One region of the Kocuria sp. NPDC057446 genome, then DNA from elsewhere that is predicted to be linked to it. Evidence: riboswitches for the same ligand, from Rfam matches in the RefSeq annotation. Region 1 holds a riboswitch; each other region holds the start of a gene.
The links. A riboswitch is a leader RNA that binds a small molecule or an ion and turns the genes downstream of it on or off. The one in region 1 is predicted to bind S-adenosylmethionine.
Positions count from the first base shown of each region.

Region 2: it holds a riboswitch for S-adenosylmethionine, as region 1 does, so the genes downstream of both, ACFU0Y_RS00290 (O-acetylhomoserine aminocarboxypropyltransferase/cysteine synthase family protein) here and ACFU0Y_RS13755 (methylenetetrahydrofolate reductase) in region 1, are expected to answer to the same signal.
Region 3: it holds a riboswitch for S-adenosylmethionine, as region 1 does, so the genes downstream of both, ACFU0Y_RS02850 (O-acetylhomoserine aminocarboxypropyltransferase/cysteine synthase family protein) here and ACFU0Y_RS13755 (methylenetetrahydrofolate reductase) in region 1, are expected to answer to the same signal.

Region 1 is NZ_JBHVDI010000125.1:673-5,834, reverse strand. Features, by position in the region: gene ACFU0Y_RS13765 (hypothetical protein) at 1-1,045, opposite strand, end outside; gene ACFU0Y_RS13760 (glycosyltransferase) at 1,042-2,028, opposite strand; SAM riboswitch class I at 2,235-2,343, shown strand; gene ACFU0Y_RS13755 (methylenetetrahydrofolate reductase) at 2,415-3,341, shown strand; gene metE (5-methyltetrahydropteroyltriglutamate--homocysteine S-methyltransferase) at 3,398-5,162, shown strand, end outside.
Region 2 is NZ_JBHVDI010000001.1:56,243-61,404, reverse strand. Features, by position in the region: gene ACFU0Y_RS00295 (beta-glucoside-specific PTS transporter subunit IIABC) at 1-532, opposite strand, end outside; SAM riboswitch class I at 1,366-1,478, shown strand; gene ACFU0Y_RS00290 (O-acetylhomoserine aminocarboxypropyltransferase/cysteine synthase family protein) at 1,484-2,788, shown strand; gene ACFU0Y_RS00285 (PLP-dependent transferase) at 2,790-3,092, shown strand; gene ACFU0Y_RS00280 (DUF1852 domain-containing protein) at 3,190-4,209, shown strand; gene ACFU0Y_RS00275 (methionine synthase) at 4,206-5,162, shown strand, end outside.
Region 3 is NZ_JBHVDI010000011.1:20,306-25,467, forward strand. Features, by position in the region: gene ACFU0Y_RS02845 (cystathionine gamma-synthase) at 1-518, opposite strand, end outside; gene ACFU0Y_RS02850 (O-acetylhomoserine aminocarboxypropyltransferase/cysteine synthase family protein) at 527-1,855, opposite strand; SAM riboswitch class IV at 1,880-2,013, opposite strand; gene ACFU0Y_RS02855 (Lrp/AsnC family transcriptional regulator) at 2,102-2,554, opposite strand; gene ACFU0Y_RS02860 (thiamine pyrophosphate-dependent enzyme) at 2,797-3,972, shown strand; gene ACFU0Y_RS02865 (alpha-ketoacid dehydrogenase subunit beta) at 3,969-5,018, shown strand; gene ACFU0Y_RS02870 (dihydrolipoamide acetyltransferase family protein) at 5,021-5,162, shown strand, end outside.

The DNA.
Region 1 (5,162 bases):
CCGAGGTGGGCACCACCTCCCACCAGTACGAGAGGTTGCGGCGCACGCCGGCCCCGAACGCGTCGGACACTCCCGCGTGGTCGCCCCCGGTGCGGATCCCCACGTTGCGCCGGACCACCTCCAGGGTGGCCGGGACGCCCAGGAAGGCGCCGGCGATGACCCAGCGCGCGAGCCACGTGACGGCGAAGGCCGCCGGCCAGACCAGACCGCTCACCACCACGGCCACGGCGGTCCCCCGCAGCTCCCCGGCGCGGCACCAGACCGCCGCGCCGACCACGAACGCGGACATCGCCCAGGGCACGGCGGGGGTGGTGAGGAGGTCCACGAAGCAGAACAGGGCCGCGCCGAGCGCCGTCCCGGCGTACGCCGCCCGGGTCGAGCGCCCCGCTCCGAGCGCGGCGAGGGCCACCGACAGGAAGATGAAGGCGATGGAGATCGACTGGCTGAAGGACGTCGAGGGCGTGGACAGCAGGTTGGTCCCCGCCACGTAGGGCAGGGTCAGGGCCAGTGCCACGGCGGTGGAGGTCCGGGCGCGGACCGCGAGGAACGCCCCGCCCAGGGCGAGCACCATGAGGGTGCCCGAGACGATCCGCAGCCCCTCGAGACCGGTCAGCGCCAGCACGGGGCGCGTGAGCACGGTGTAGCCGGCCCAGTACTTGTAGTAGCCGTTGTCCGTGAGCACGGCCCCCTCGGAGATGGCCCGCAGCTGCTCCGGGCCGCCGCCGCAGGTCGCGATCCTGGGCATCCGGACCGCCCGGCTGAAGGCGGACTCCTCGGGGGACGCGCCCAGGCCCGTGCCGGCCACGACGCACTCGGTGAAGGTGTCGGCGGGGCCGCCCATCCGGTCGATCGTCCCGTGCGGGCCGTAGGTGCCGTCCTCGACCGCCGCCAGCAGGTGCTCGACGATGGGCCGGTCCGGCACCGCCTGGCCCACCGTCAGCAGCCCGAACAGGGCGAACTGCAGGACCAGCAGCATTCCCAGGCCCTGGGCCCAGGGCAGCAGGGGGACCAGCCGCGACCGCAGCTCCTCCCGCTCCGTGCTCACGGGAGCCGCTGCCCCGCGCCGCGGGGGCCGGCCCGGTCCGGGGCGTCCTCGCCGCTCCACGGGGGGGCCGGCTGCCGCAGGTAGAACAGCCGGGAGGTCTCCCGGCGGATCTTGGCCTGACCGCTCAGCAGCACGCCCATGAGCAGGAACACCCCGGCGAGGATGACCAGGGAGGCGGCCAGGAACGCCGTCGGGAAGCGGGGCACGAGGCCGGTGCTCGCGAACTCCGCGACCACGGGCAGGCCGAGGACCAGCCCCAGCGCGAACAGTGCCAGCGCGACGGCGCCGGTGACGAGGAGGGGCCGCTCGTGGAAGAGCAGCCGGCCGAAGACGGCCAGGATCCGCAGTCCGTCGTGGTAGGTGCGCAGCTTGCTCTCGCTGCCCTCCGCCCGGTCCCGGAAGCCGACCGGGACCTCGGTCTGCGGCATCCGCGCGTTGACGGCGTGCACGGTGAGCTCCGTCTCGATCTCGAAGCCCCGGGAGAGGCCGGGGAAGGACTTGACGAAGCGGCGCGAGAAGACGCGGTAGCCGCTGAACATGTCGGAGACCTGCCGGCGGAACGCGAAGGTCACGAGGGCGTTGAAGAACCGGTTGCCCGACTCGTGCCCCGAGCGGTAGGCGGTGCTGGTGACCTGCCGGCGCACGCCCACCACGTGGTCGTAGGGCCCGGCCAGCAGCGTCCCGATCAGGGTGGGGACGTCGGCCACGTCGTAGGTGTCGTCGCCGTCGACGAGCACGTAGACGTCGGCGTCGATGTCCGCGAAGGCCCGCCGGACCACGTTGCCCTTGCCCTTCTCGTCCTCGCGGCGCACGTGCGCGCCCGCACGCCGGGCGGCCTCGGCGGTGCCGTCGGTCGAGCAGTTGTCGTAGACGTACACCTCGATGCCGGGCACCGCGGCGTGCAGGTCGGTCACGACCCGTGCGACGGCCGCCTCCTCGTTGTGGCACGGCACGACGGCGACGATGCGGGGGGTGGCGGGCATGGGCACTCGTTCCTGCGGTCCGGGGCGGGGTGACCCGTCCATTATGGCGAGGGCGCGCGGGACGCAGGACCGTGGCCCGCCGCCCGTGCGTCGCCGTGCGTCCGTGTTGCGCCCTGTGACGCCCCCGCCGTCACAGTCGGCGCACCGGCGTCTTCTGCGGTTCCGCACTTGGCAGCACGGCGGGGCAGCCGCTGGAATGGGTCCTGCATCTATCCAGAGCGGCCGAGAGACCTGGCTCGTCGACGCCGCAGCAACCATCCGCGCTCCTCGCCACGGGGCGCGCGGAAACGGTGCTCCCGCCAGGACCGATGGAGCTGTCGCTTCCCTCCCGGGTCCGTCCCGGGACGGTTGCCGCCCTCCCTCGGGGTGACCCTTGGAGGAAGAACGTGACACCACGCCCGACCGCCCGGCCGGCGCCGCCGTCCCTGTCCTACGAGCTCTACCCACCGCGCAGTGCGGCGAGCGCCGACACGCTGCTGCGGACCATCGAGGCGCTCGAGCCCACGTGCCCCGACCACGTGTCGGTGACCTACAGCGGGGACGAGCAGCGCCGGGACAGCTCGCTGGCCCTGCTCGACCACCTCCTGGCCCGCACGAGCCTGCGGCCCCTGGCGCACCTGACGTGCGTCGGCAGCACGCGGGCCGAGCTCGAGCGGACCGTGGCCGCGCTGGTCCGCCGCGGCGTCCGGGGCGTCCTGGCCCTGCGCGGGGACCTGGACCCGGGGGCGGAGCCGGGCGAGCTGCGGCACGCCGGCGAGCTCGTGGAGCTCGTGCGCGAGGTGGAGCAGCGACACACCGCGGCCCTCGCCGCCGGCCGGCTCGCCGTGGGCGTGGCCGCCTATCCGACCCGGCACCCGGAGTCGCCCTCGTTCCGGCACGACGTGGAGGTGCTGCTGGCCAAGCAGCGCTCCGGGGCGGACTTCGCGATCACGCAGGTCTACTTCCGCCCGCAGCGCTACGAGCGCCTCGTGGCGGCGGCGCGGGCGGCCGGGGTGAGCATCCCGATCGTCCCGGGGATCATGCCGGTCACCGACCCGCGGCGGCTGCGGACGCTGTGCCGGCTGGCCGGGCTGGCGCCCCACCCGGGTCTGGCCGCCGCGCTGGAGGACGCGCCCGGGCCCGCCGAGCGGCACCGGGCGGGTGTGGCCTTCGCGGCCAGGCTGGCCCGGGCCGCCCTGGACGCCGGCGCCCCCGGTCTGCACCTGTACACCTTCAACGAGCACCGGGCCGTGCTCGACCTGCTGGAGCACGTGGACCTCCCCCGCGTCCCGCACGTGCCCGTCGCGCTCGAGGACCTGCTGCTCCCGGCGTGAGCACGTCCGTCCGCACCCGTTCCGCACGACCTCTCGACACCTTTCAGGAGATTCCCATGACCACTGTCCCGTTCCCCGCCGCCACCATCACCGGCTACCCCCGGATCGGCCGCCGCCGCGAGCTCAAGAAGGCCCTGGAGGCCTACTGGGCCGGGCGCTCGACCCGCGACGAGCTCGAGTCGGCGGCCGCCGACCTGCAGCTGGCGACCCACCGCCGGCTCGTGCAGCTGGGCCTCGGCGCCCAGGACTCCTCCCTGCCCGCGGCGTTCCCCCTCTACGACCAGGTCCTGGACACCACCGTGGCCCTCGGGGCGGTCCCGTCCCGGTTCGCCGACCTCGCCGACGCCGAGGGCCGGCTCGACCTCGACGCGAGCTTCGTGCTGGCCCGCGGCGACGCCGGACGGGCTCCGCTCGAGCTGACCAAGTGGTTCGACACCAACTACCACTACCTCGTGCCCGAGATCGGCCCCGGCACCCCGTTCCGCGCCACCGCCGACCGGCTCGTGGCCGACGTCCGCCGCGCCGCCGCGCACGGCTTCACCGTCCGACCGGTCCTCGTGGGCCCCGTCTCCTACCTGCTGCTCGCCAAGGCCGACGACGGCGCCCCCGCGGGATTCGAGCCGCTGCAGCGGCTCCCCGAGCTGCTCCCCGTGTACGCGCGGCTGCTCCAGGAGCTCGCCGCGGCCGGCGCCGACTGGGTGCAGCTGGAGGAGCCGGCCCTCGTGGCGGACCAGCACGTCGGCGCCGAGCAGCTCGCCCCGTCCGTGTGGGACGCCTACACGGCCCTGACGGCCGTGACCGGGCGCCCGCAGCTGTTCGTCACCACCTCCTACGGCTCGCCGGGGCCGCTGCTGCACCCGCTGGCCTGCTCCGGGGTGGAGGCCCTGCACCTCGACCTCGTGAAGGGCGAGGCCCCCACGCCCGAGGAGCTGGCGTTCTTCCAGGGCGAGGACTCCGCCGTGCTCGTGGCCGGCGCCGTGGACGGGCACAACGTGTGGCGGGCCGACCTGGCCGGCCGGCTCGAGCAGCTCGCGGAGCTGTCCCGCGGCGGCGCCCAGGTGGCTGTGGCCTCCTCCACGTCCCTGTTCCACGTCCCGCACGACGTGGCCGAGGAGACCCGCCTGGACCCGCAGCTGCGGAGCTGGCTCGCCTTCGCCGACCAGAAGGTCGGCGAGATCGTCACCCTGGCCCGCGGGCTCGCCGCCGGGACGGAGTCGGTCGCCCAGGAGCTGGCCGAGGCGGCCGGGGCCCGCCGCACCCGGCGGGACGCGGCGGGTGTCCGGGACGCGGCCGTCCGCGAGCGCGCCGGGTCGCTCACCGCCACGGACATCGGGCGCTCGGCCGCGGAGGTCCGCCGGGCCGCGCAGGAGGGCCGGGCCTTCACGGCCGCCGGTCCCCTGCCCCCGCTGCCCACCACCACGATCGGCTCCTTCCCCCAGACCGCCGAGGTCCGTGCCGCCCGAGCCCGGCACCGCGCCGGCGCGCTGACGGACGCGCAGTACGACGCGTTCCTGCGGGAGGAGATCGAACGGGTCGTGCGGCTGCAGGAAGAGCTGGGACTGGACGTGCTGGTGCACGGCGAGCCCGAGCGCAACGACATGGTCCAGTACTTCGCCGAGCACCTCGACGGCTTCGCGACCACCGTGCACGGCTGGGTCCAGTCCTACGGCTCCCGCTGCACCCGGCCGTCGATCCTGTGGGGCGACGTCAGCCGGGAGGGCGAGGGCCTGCGCGGCGAGGCGTTCACGGTGCCGTGGATCGGCCACGCCCAGTCCCTCACGGACCGGCCGGTCAAGGGCATGCTGACGGGCTCGGTCACGA
Region 2 (5,162 bases), on a different contig from region 1:
ACTGGTTGGTCTTGAACCGCCGGGCGGCGGTGACCGCCAGGAACAGCGGCAGGAAGTAGAAGATCGAGTCGGCAGCCGCAGCCAGGATGACGTAGGTCTGGGACTCGGCGTTGAGCCAGCCGAACTGGGTCGCCATGCTCAGGAACGCCTTGAGCAGCCCGGCCCCGGCCAGCGGCCACAGGATCGGCAAGAAGATCGAGGAGATCAGGTTGATGAACCGGTTGAAGAGGTTCCCGCCCGGCGCTTCGTCACCGCCAGTGGAGGCTTCGTCGCCGGTGAGCTTGGTGATTTTGCCCAGCTCGGCGTGGACGTGCGGCACGTTGTCGCCGATGACGACCTGGTACTGGCCCCCGGCCTGCATCACGGCGATCACCCCGGGGAGCTTCTCGATGGCGGCCTTGTCCGCCTTGGACTCGTCGCGCAGTTTCAGGCGCAAGCGCGTTGCGCAGTGGGTGGCGGAAACGATGTTCTCCTCGCCGCCGACCTCCTGCAGAATCCCCTCGGCCAACGACCGGTAGTCCACAACAGCCATGACAGGCCTTTCTTTCCGATTTTGGGCACAAAAAAAGACCCAAGCCGCACCGTCAGGTGCGTCTCAGGTCTTGCCCCGTGTCCGGGTAACAATCCTCCAGGCGTAAACCGCCTGCTTGGATCAAAGTACGGGTGACGGGGCTCATACGCAAGACGTGACGAATGTTTCACGCACGCGCAAGGGCTTCGGTCAGGGTCACCACCTTCCACTGATCGGCGGCCATCCTGGAACCAGGCCGTCTTGCTCCAGGCTCCGAGCGTTGCACAAGGAGGAGGGTCCTTGACGGTCATCCCGCCGCCTGGTGCCGATGGATTGATAGCACTTTCAGGGCCGCCCGAACTGCTGCTGGTTGCCCCCGGGGCAACGGATCCCAGCGCGGCTCCGTCTCCTCCGCTTTACATATGGCCAGTTAGCGGTGGACCGTGCTGCGGTAGAGGTTGGTCATACGCCGCGGGTTGCCACGGTCGAAGAGCGGGGCCCGGGAGAGCCCTCCTGTGGTGCCGGAGGACGAATCCGATGGCTCCGTGCACGGTGCCCGGGATCCGGTTGACGCCGTTCACCACGACGTTGATGACGCCGCCCCCAGGCGTGCGTCATCTTCTCCGCGCACAACGCCCTCGACGACGCACTGGTCTTCCGTCGGGACATCACTGAGCCCACGATGAGGGCCGGGCGGCTGGCCGTCACAACCTGTCACAAACCCGGCCCGACGTCGGCCGAAGCGGCCGAGCGCGACCGCCCGGCCCGAATATGTCCCGACGTGTGGTTTTGTGACAACCGACCCCACCGTCCGTTGGACTATAGAGCCGTCCATCGAGTGGGATGAGCGCACCACACCATCCAGAGCGGCCGAGAGATCTGGCTCGACGACGCCGCAGCAACCAGTCAGCCGACCCTGGGACACCGGGACCGGCGGGCACGGTGCTACCGCCAGGACCGATGGAGGATCGAATGAATCACCACGCCACCCAACAGGTCCACGCCGGCTACGAGCCCGAGGCCCCCTATTGGCCGGTGGCCGTGCCCATCCACCAGACGGCGGCCTACCGCTTCCCCGATCACGCCACGGCCGCCTCGATGTTCCGGCTGGAGACCCCCGGGTTCACCTACAGCCGCACGGGCAACCCCACGGTCGCCGTGTTCGAGAACCGACTGGCGGCCCTGGAGGGCGGGATCGGGGCCATCGGCACCGCCACGGGACAAGCCGCCGTCGCGCTGTCCCTGCTGACCCTGCTCCACGGCGGCAAGCACTTGGTCGTCTCCAGCCAGCTCTACGGCGGGACGGTGGACCTGCTGACGGACACCTTCGCCGACTTCGGCATCGAGGTCACTTTCGCCGACCCGGCCGACCCGCAGGCTTGGGGCGCGGCGATCCGGCCGGACACCCGCGCGTTCTTCCTGGAGTCCATCACCAACCCGCTGGCCACCGTGCCGGACCTGCCGGCGCTGGCGGACATCGCCCACGCCTCCGGGGTCCCGGTCGTGGTGGACAGCACCTTGGCGACGCCGGTCCTGTACCGGCCACTGGAACATGGTGCCGACGTGGTGGTGCACTCCGCCACGAAGTTCATCGGCGGGCACGGGGCCGTCCTCGGCGGGGCGATCGTGGACGGCGGCACCTTCGACTACGGCGCAGCCCCGGAGCGGTGGCCCCAACTGACCCGGCCCAAGGCCCGCTACGGCGGACAGGCACTCATCGACCGGCACGGCCGCGGCGCCTACCTGGCGCTGGCGCGCAGCAAGTTCCTGCACGACCTCGGCCCTTCCCTCGCCCCGGCCAGCGCCGCCCAGTTCATCCAGGGCCTGGAGACCCTCGCCGTCCGCATCGCCCGGCAGGAGGAGACCGCGCGAACGGTCGCCGAGCACTTGGCCCGGCACCCCACCGTCGGGCTCGTCCACCACCCGGCGATCCCCGGGCACCCCAGCGCCGCCCTCGCCGAGAGGGACTTCCCGCACGGCACCGGCTCGGTGTTCTCCTTCGACCTGGCCGCCGGCCCCGAGGCCATCGGCCCGTTCATCGACGCTCTGGAGCTGTTCCAGCTCGTGGCCAACATCGGGGACGTGCGCTCCCTGGTCAGCCATCCGGCGACCATGACGCACTGCCGGCTCACCCCCAACCAACGCCGGGCCGCGGGCATCACTGAGACCACGATCCGGCTGTCCATCGGACTGGAGTGTCCCGAGGACCTGATCGCCGACCTCGACCGGGCGCTGGCCACCGTACCGGCCTCGGCCCTGACCGGGGAGGCGCGCTGAGATGACCCTCCTGAACGACACAGCACAGACGGACACTGCGCCGACGGCCCGTCGGGGCTTCAACACGATAGCGGTCGCCGGCCAGGCACCGGACCCGCTGACCGGGGCGGTCGTGCCGCCGATGTACCAGACCAGCACCTTCGTGCAGGACGGCATCAACGTGCTGCGCGGCGGCCACGAGTACAGCCGGGGGTCCAACCCGACCCGGACCGGTCAGCGCCGCGTCACCGCCGCGGCCCGCGCGGCCCGGAGGCCCGGATCGACGTCGTCTGGGCAGCGCCGGGGGTGCCAGGAGCATGACTGAGGCGACTTTCGGGAGGGCAGTGCACGAGCAGCAGGGAAGGACGTTCGAGATGAGTACGGACCTGGGAGGCAGGCCCTCGGTCCACAGTGAGGAATCGATGCATCAGACCACCAGGACGAACGACTTCACGTTCGGTATCAGCACGACCCGCTTCGATGAGGACTACTGCCCGTCGTCCAGTTCCCGAGGCACGACGAACTTCGCGAACCTGGCCCGCGGCGAGAACCGTCGGCAGAACCTCCGAAACACCCTGACAATGATCAATAGTCGCTTCAACGACCTGGCCCACTGGGACAATCCCAGCCGGGATCGCTATGCCGTGGAGATCGAGATCGTCTCCGTGGACCTGCACTTCGCCGCCGACGGCGACGACGCGGTGTTCCCCCTGATCGAGGTCCTCGACGTGCAGATCCTCGACACCCTGTCCAATGTGCACATCGACGGGATCGTGGGGAACAACTTCTCGTCCTACCTCCGGGACTATGACTTCAGCGTGGTGCTGCCGGAACACCACGCGAAGGCGTCCCGGTCCAGCACCCCTAATGACTTCGGCGAATTGCACGGGAAGCTCTTCACGCACTTCCTGGACTCCGATGCCTACCGCGAGCGGTTCCCCCAGCCGCCCGTGATCTGCATCAGCGTCTCGAGCACCAAGACGTATCGTCGGCTCGAGAACCACCATCCGATCCTCGGGGTCGAGTATCGGCAGGATGAATCCTCCTTGACGGATCGATACTTCGAGAAGATGGGACTGCGGGTCCGCTACTTCATGCCCCGCGGCGCGGTCGCACCCCTGGCGTTCTATTTCCGGGGCGATCTCCTCAATGACTATTCCAGCCTGGCACTCATCGGTCTCATCAGCACGATGGAAGCGTTCCAGAAGATCTATCGCCCGGAGATCTACAACGCCAATGCGGCGGCTGGTCGGATCTACCGGCCGAGCCTGGAGAGTCGAGACTACTCGGTGACGCAGATCGCCTACGACCGCGAGGAGCGCAGTCAGCTGGCTCTCATGCAGGGGAAGTTCACGGAGGAGCACTTTGTGAAGCCACACCAGACCCTCCTGGAGCAGTGGGCCGCGGCCCACTGCGGACGAGAGACGGAGAATCACCGATGAACACCCTGTTGCCCACCACCATCGTGGGCAGCCTGCCCAAGCCCTCCTGGCTCGCGGAAGGTGAGACGCTGTGGTCCCCTTGGAAGCTGGACGGCGAGGAACTGCGCGAGGGCAAGCGGGATGCGCTGAGCCTGGCCGTGGACGAGCAGCGCCAGGCGGGTATCGACATCGTCAGCGACGGCGAACAGACCCGTCAGCACTTTGTCACCACGTTCATCGAACACCTCAGCGGCGTCGACTTCGAACACCGGAAGACGGTGCGGATCCGTGACCGCTACGACGCGAGCGTCCCGACGGTCGTCGGCGCGGTGGGCCGTGAGCGGTCGGTTTTCCTCGACGACGCGAAGGCCCTCCGCGCGCGGACCAGCCAGCCCATCAAGTGGACGCTCCCCGGTCCCATGACCATGATCGACACCCTCTACGACAAGCACTACAGGAGTCGCGAAAAGCTCGCTTGGGAGTTCGCGAAGATCCTCAACCAGGAGGCCAAAGAGCTGGAGGCGGCGGGCGTCGACATCATCCAGTTCGACGAGCCTGCCTTCAACGTGTTCTTCGACGACCTCAAAGAGTGGGGCGTGACCGCACTGGAGCGAGCGGCCGAGGGACTGCGCAGCAAAACGGCCGTGCATATCTGCTACGGCTACGGCATCAAAGCCAATACCGAGTGGAAGGCGACGCTCGGGTCGGAGTGGCGCCAGTATGAGATGTCATTCCCGCTACTCCAGCAGTCGACGATCGACATGGTCTCCCTGGAACGCCACAACTCCCGCGTCCCGGTCGAGCTCATCGAGTTGCTCCGAGGTAAGCAGGTGATGGTCGGGGCCATCGACGTCGCCAGCGACGCGATCGAAACCCCGGAGCAAGTGGCCAGCACCCTCCGGCAGGTGCTCCGGTTCGTCGATGCGGACCAGTTGTATCCGAGCACCAACTGCGGCATGGCGCCACTGGCTCGA
Region 3 (5,162 bases), on a different contig from region 1:
AGCTGCGCCCAGGCGGCGACGTCGGCGATGCCGAGCAGCGGGTTGGACGGCGTCTCGAGCCACAGGACCTTCGTGGTGCCGGTCCGCACGGCCGCCCGGACGGCGCCGAGGTCCGTGATCTCCACGGGTGTGTGCCCGATGTCCCACGGGGCGAGCACCCTGGTGATCAGCCGGTTGGTGCCGCCGTAGCCGTCGGCGCCGAGCACGATGTGGTCGCCCGGGCGCAGCACCGCGCGCAGCAGGGCGTCCTCGGCGGCGATCCCCGAGGCGAAGGCGAACCCGCGCTCGCCGCGCTCCAGGGCCGCGAGCTGCTCCTCGAAACCGCTGCGGGTGGGGTTGGAGCCGCGGCTGTACTCGTGCCCGGCGCGCAGCACGTTGATCCCGTCCTGGGCGAACGTGGAGGTCTGGTAGATCGGCGGGATGACCGCCCCGGTCAGCGGATCGGGCTCCTGTCCGGCGTGGACGGCGGTGGTGGTGAAGCCCCGGTGGCGGGTGCGGGGCTCGGTGGCGGACGTCATGGCGGGTCTCACTTCCGGGAGGTCTGGACGGTGGTGGCGACGGTGTCGAGGGCCCGGCCGAGGTCGGCCACGAGGTCCTGGGGGGACTCGAGGCCGATCGACAGCCGGATCGTGGTCTCGGCGATCCCGCCGGCCCGGCGCTGCTCGGGGGTCAGGCGGCAGTGCGTCATCGCCGCCGGGTGGGCCACGAGGCTGCGGGTGTCCCCGACGTTGGCGACCAGCTTGAACAGCCGCAGCGCGTCGATGAACGGCCCCACGGCGTCGTCCGGGGCGGCGAGGTCGAAGGAGAACACGGAGCCGGTCCCGCGCGGGAAGTCCCGGGCCGCGATGCCGGCGCCGGGGTCGCCGGGCACGCCGGGGTGGTGCACGCGGGCGACGGCGGGGTGCCCGGTCAGGAACTCGGCCACCGTCAGCGCCGAGGCCGTGTGGCGGCTCACGCGCAGGTCGAGGGTCTCGGTGCCCTGCAGGATCTGGGCGGCGTTGAACGGGGACAGCGTGGTGCCGAGGTCGTGCACGTACTTGGCTCGGACCAGGTGCAGGTAGGGGCTGGCCGCGGCGCACTTCTCGACGAGGCTCTGCCCGCCCCAGCGGGCGCGGGCCCGGGTGAACTGCGGCCACTTCCCGGGCCGGGCGGACCAGTCGAAGGTCCCGCCGTCCACGACCGCCCCGGCGAGCGCGTTGCCGTGCCCGCCCAGGAACTTCGTGGCGGAGTGCACCACGATGTCGGCGCCCTTCTCCAGCGGCCGGTACAGGGCCGGGGACGCGAGGGTGTTGTCGACGACGACGGGCACCCCGGCGGCCCGGGCGACATCGGCGATCCCGGGCAGGTCCGGGAGGGTGGCCAGCGGGTTGCCGATGGACTCGAGCAGGAACGCGCGGGTGTCGGGGCGCACGGCCGCGGCCCACGCCCCTGGGGCGGTCGGGTCCACGAAGGAGACCTCGATGCCGCAGTCCGCGAAGGAGTCGGTGAGCAGGTCCACCGTGCCGCCGTAGAGCTTCTCGGAGGCCACGAGGTGCTTGCCGGCGCCCTGACCGAGCAGGGCCAGCAGCGCCACGGCCACGGCGGACTGCCCGGAGCCTGTCGCCACCGCGCCCGTGCCGCCCTCGAGGTCGCTGATCCGCTGCTCGAGCACGGCCACCGTGGGGTTGCCGGTGCGCGTGTAGGTGAAGCCCGCCCGGGTCTGGGCGAACATCTGCCGGGCCGCCTCGTAGTCCGGGAACTCGAAGGCCGCGGTCTGGTAGATCGGCACCGTCAGGGTGCGCTGGACGACCGGGTCGGAGGTGCCGGCGTGGATCTGCCGGGTCGCGAGGTCGTGGTCGGTGACGGGGATGGACATGGCGCTGCTCCTGTGCCTTGCTCTTACCCGCACCGGACGGCCGCGGTCCCCCGGTGGGGCGCCGCGGAGGATGCAGGCCGCTTCCTCATCCGAACCACCCAATGAGCATGGGGTTGGTGCGTGACCCAGTCGGAGCTTGGCGGTCACGTCTCGTGAAGCTGGACCAACACTATGCGCAGAGGTAGTGGGTGTCCCTCCGCGACGGAAGATGACGACCGTGACGGATCGTGACGTCGGCCGTGCGCGTCAGGCGCGGGTGTCGATGTCCTCGAAGACCAGGAACGTCTGGGTGTCCACCACGCCGGGCAGCTGCTGGATGTGCTCGAAGATGACCTGCCGCAGGTGCACGGTGTCCACGGCCCGCACCAGGAGCATGACGTCGAAGTTCCCGCCCACCAGGGCGATGTGGTGCACGGAGGGGATCGCCCGGAGCTGGGCGCACAGTTCCCGCCAGGTGTTCTGCTGGAGCTTGAGCGTCACGTAGGCGGAGGCCTGCAGACCCGCCCGCACCGGGTCGATCACGGTGCTGAAGCGCAGGATCACCCCCTCGTCCCGGAGCCGGTTGATCCGGGCGTAGGCGTGGGCGCGGGAGACGTGCACGGCCGCGGCGATCGCCGTCACCGACTGCCGCGCGTCGCGGGAGAGCTCCGCGAGGATCTTCTGGTCGGTCTCGTCGAGGGGCACGGGGGTCGAGGCCACGGCGGGCTCCTTCGGGGTGGATCGGGCGCAGGGTCCGGACCGCGCCGGACGAATGCGTGTGCTCCACGCCACACTAGAACATATCGTCCACGAACGGTGCGGTGACCAGCGCAGTCTTCTGCATTTTTCCCGTTCTGTGGATACGAACCATGCCCGGTTCGCATACTGGGGAGACAGAGTTGCAGCAGCCTTCCTGCCTCCCCGGGTCCGCGACCGGACCGGGGACCGACCGAGGGGACACCATGAGCCAGACCGTCGAGACCCCCGAGGACCCCATCCTCCGGGCCTCCCAGACCTTCGGCATCACGCCGGAGCAGTACATGCTCCCGGCCCGCGGTGAGATCCGCATGGTCGACCCGAGCGGGCGGCTGCTCGCCCCCGAGGAGCAGGGCACCGGCCCCGGCCACGAGTACCCGCTGCCGGCCCGGGAGGTCCTGCTGGAGGCCTACGAGAAGCTGGTGGTCGGCCGGCGCGTCAACGACCAGAACTCCGCGCTGGTCCGCCAGGGCCGCATGGCCGTCTATCCGTCCAGCCACGGCCAGGAGGCCTGCCAGGTGGCGGCCGCCCTGTGCCTCGAGGAGGGCGACTGGCTGTTCCCCACCTACCGGGACACCGTGGCGGTCATGACCAAGGGCGTGGACCCGATGCAGGTCATGGCGATCTTCCGCGGCGAGTGGCACGGCGGCTACGACCCCTACGAGCACTGCGTGGGCATCCAGTCCACCCCGCTGACCACCCAGCTGCTGCACGCGGTGGGCGTGGCGCACGCCGCCAAGCTGCGGGGCGAGGACACCGTGGTCCTGGCGATGTGCGGCGACGGCGCCACCAGCGAGGGCGACTTCCACGAGGCCCTGAACTTCGCGGCCGTGTTCAAGCTGCCGGTCGTGTTCTTCGTGCAGAACAACGGCTACGCGATCTCCGTGCCCCTGTCCCAGCAGTCCGCCGCCCCGAGCCTCGCCCACAAGGCGGTCGGCTACGGCATGGCCGGCGAGCGCGTGGACGGCAACGACCTCGTGGCGCTGCTCGCCACCCTGCGCCGGGCCGTGGACCTGGCCCGCTCCGAGTCCGAGCCCCTCCTCGTCGAGGCGCACACCTACCGCATGCAGGCGCACACCAACGCCGACGACGCCACCCGCTACCGGGACGACGCCGAGGTGCAGGAGTGGATCGCCAAGGACCCGGTGACCCGGATGCGCGCCTACCTCGGCGCGGAGGGCGTGCTCGACGACGCGGCGGAGCAGCGCATCGCCGCCGCCGCCGAGGACGTCGCCACGGCCCTGCGCGACGGCATGAACGCCGACGTGGAGGTCGACCCGCTCGAGCTGTTCCGCCACGTCTACACCGAGCAGACCCCGCAGCTCGCCGAGCAGGAGCAGTTCCTGGCCGCCGAGCTCGCCCGAGAGGAGACCGGACAGTGAGCACCCTGCACGCCCCCGCCCCGGCCGGCGAGGCCCCGCCGGTCAAGCCCGCCACCTTCGCCCAGGCGCTCAACACCGCCCTGGCCGACGCGCTGGCCGCCGATCCCGCCGTCGTCGTCTTCGGCGAGGACGTCGGCACCCTCGGCGGCGTCTTCCGCATCACCGACGGGCTGACGCAGCGCTTCGGCCGCACCCGGTGCTTCGACACCCCGCTGGCCGAGTCCGGGATCGCCGGCATGGCCGTGGGCATGGCGATGAACCGGATGCGCCCGGTCATCGAGATGCAGTTCGACGCCTTCGCCTACCCGGCCTTCGAGCAGGTCGCCTCGCACATCGCGAAGATGCACAACCGCACCCGGGGCGCGGTGCGCCTGCCGATCGTCGTCCGGATCCCCTACGCCGGCGGCATCGGCGGCGTGGAGCACCACTGCGACTCCTCCGAGGCCTACTACGCGCACACCCCGGGGCTGAAGGTCTTCACCCCCGCCACGGTCGAGGACGCGTACCTGATGCTGCGCGAGGCGATCGACTCCGACGACCCCGTGGTGTTCTTCGAGCCCAAGAAGCTCTACTGGTCCAAGGCCCCCGTGGACCTCGCCGACCTGAAGGACCGCTACGAGCAGGGCTCGCCCGAGCGCCGGGAGGGCCGCGCCGTCGTCGCCCGCGCCGGCGAGGACGCCACACTGCTGGCCTACGGGCCGTCCGTGCCGACCGCCCTGGCGGCCGCGGTGACCGCCGCGGCCGAGGGCCGCTCGCTCGAGGTCGTGGACCTGCGCAGCATCGTCCCGTTCGACGACGAGACGGTCGCCGCCTCGGTGCGGAGGACCGGGCGCGTGGTGGTCGTGGCCGAGGCGCCGGGCTTCGCGTCCGTGGCGGCCGAGATCGTGGCCCGCGTCCAGGAGCGCTGCTTCCACTCCCTGGCCGCGCCCGTGCGCCGCGTGACCGGGTTCGACATCCCGTACCCGGCGCCCAAGCTCGAGGAGCACTACCTGCCGAGCGTCGACCGCATCCTCGACGCCGTGGACGACCTGCAGTGGGAGGACTGACCATGACCGTGAAGACGTTCACCCTGCCGGATCTCGGCGAGGGACTGACCGAGGCCGAGCTCGTGAGCTGGCTCGTCCGGGTGGGCGACACCGTCGCCGTGGACCAGCCGATCGCCGAGGTGGAGACCGCCAAGTCCGCCGTGG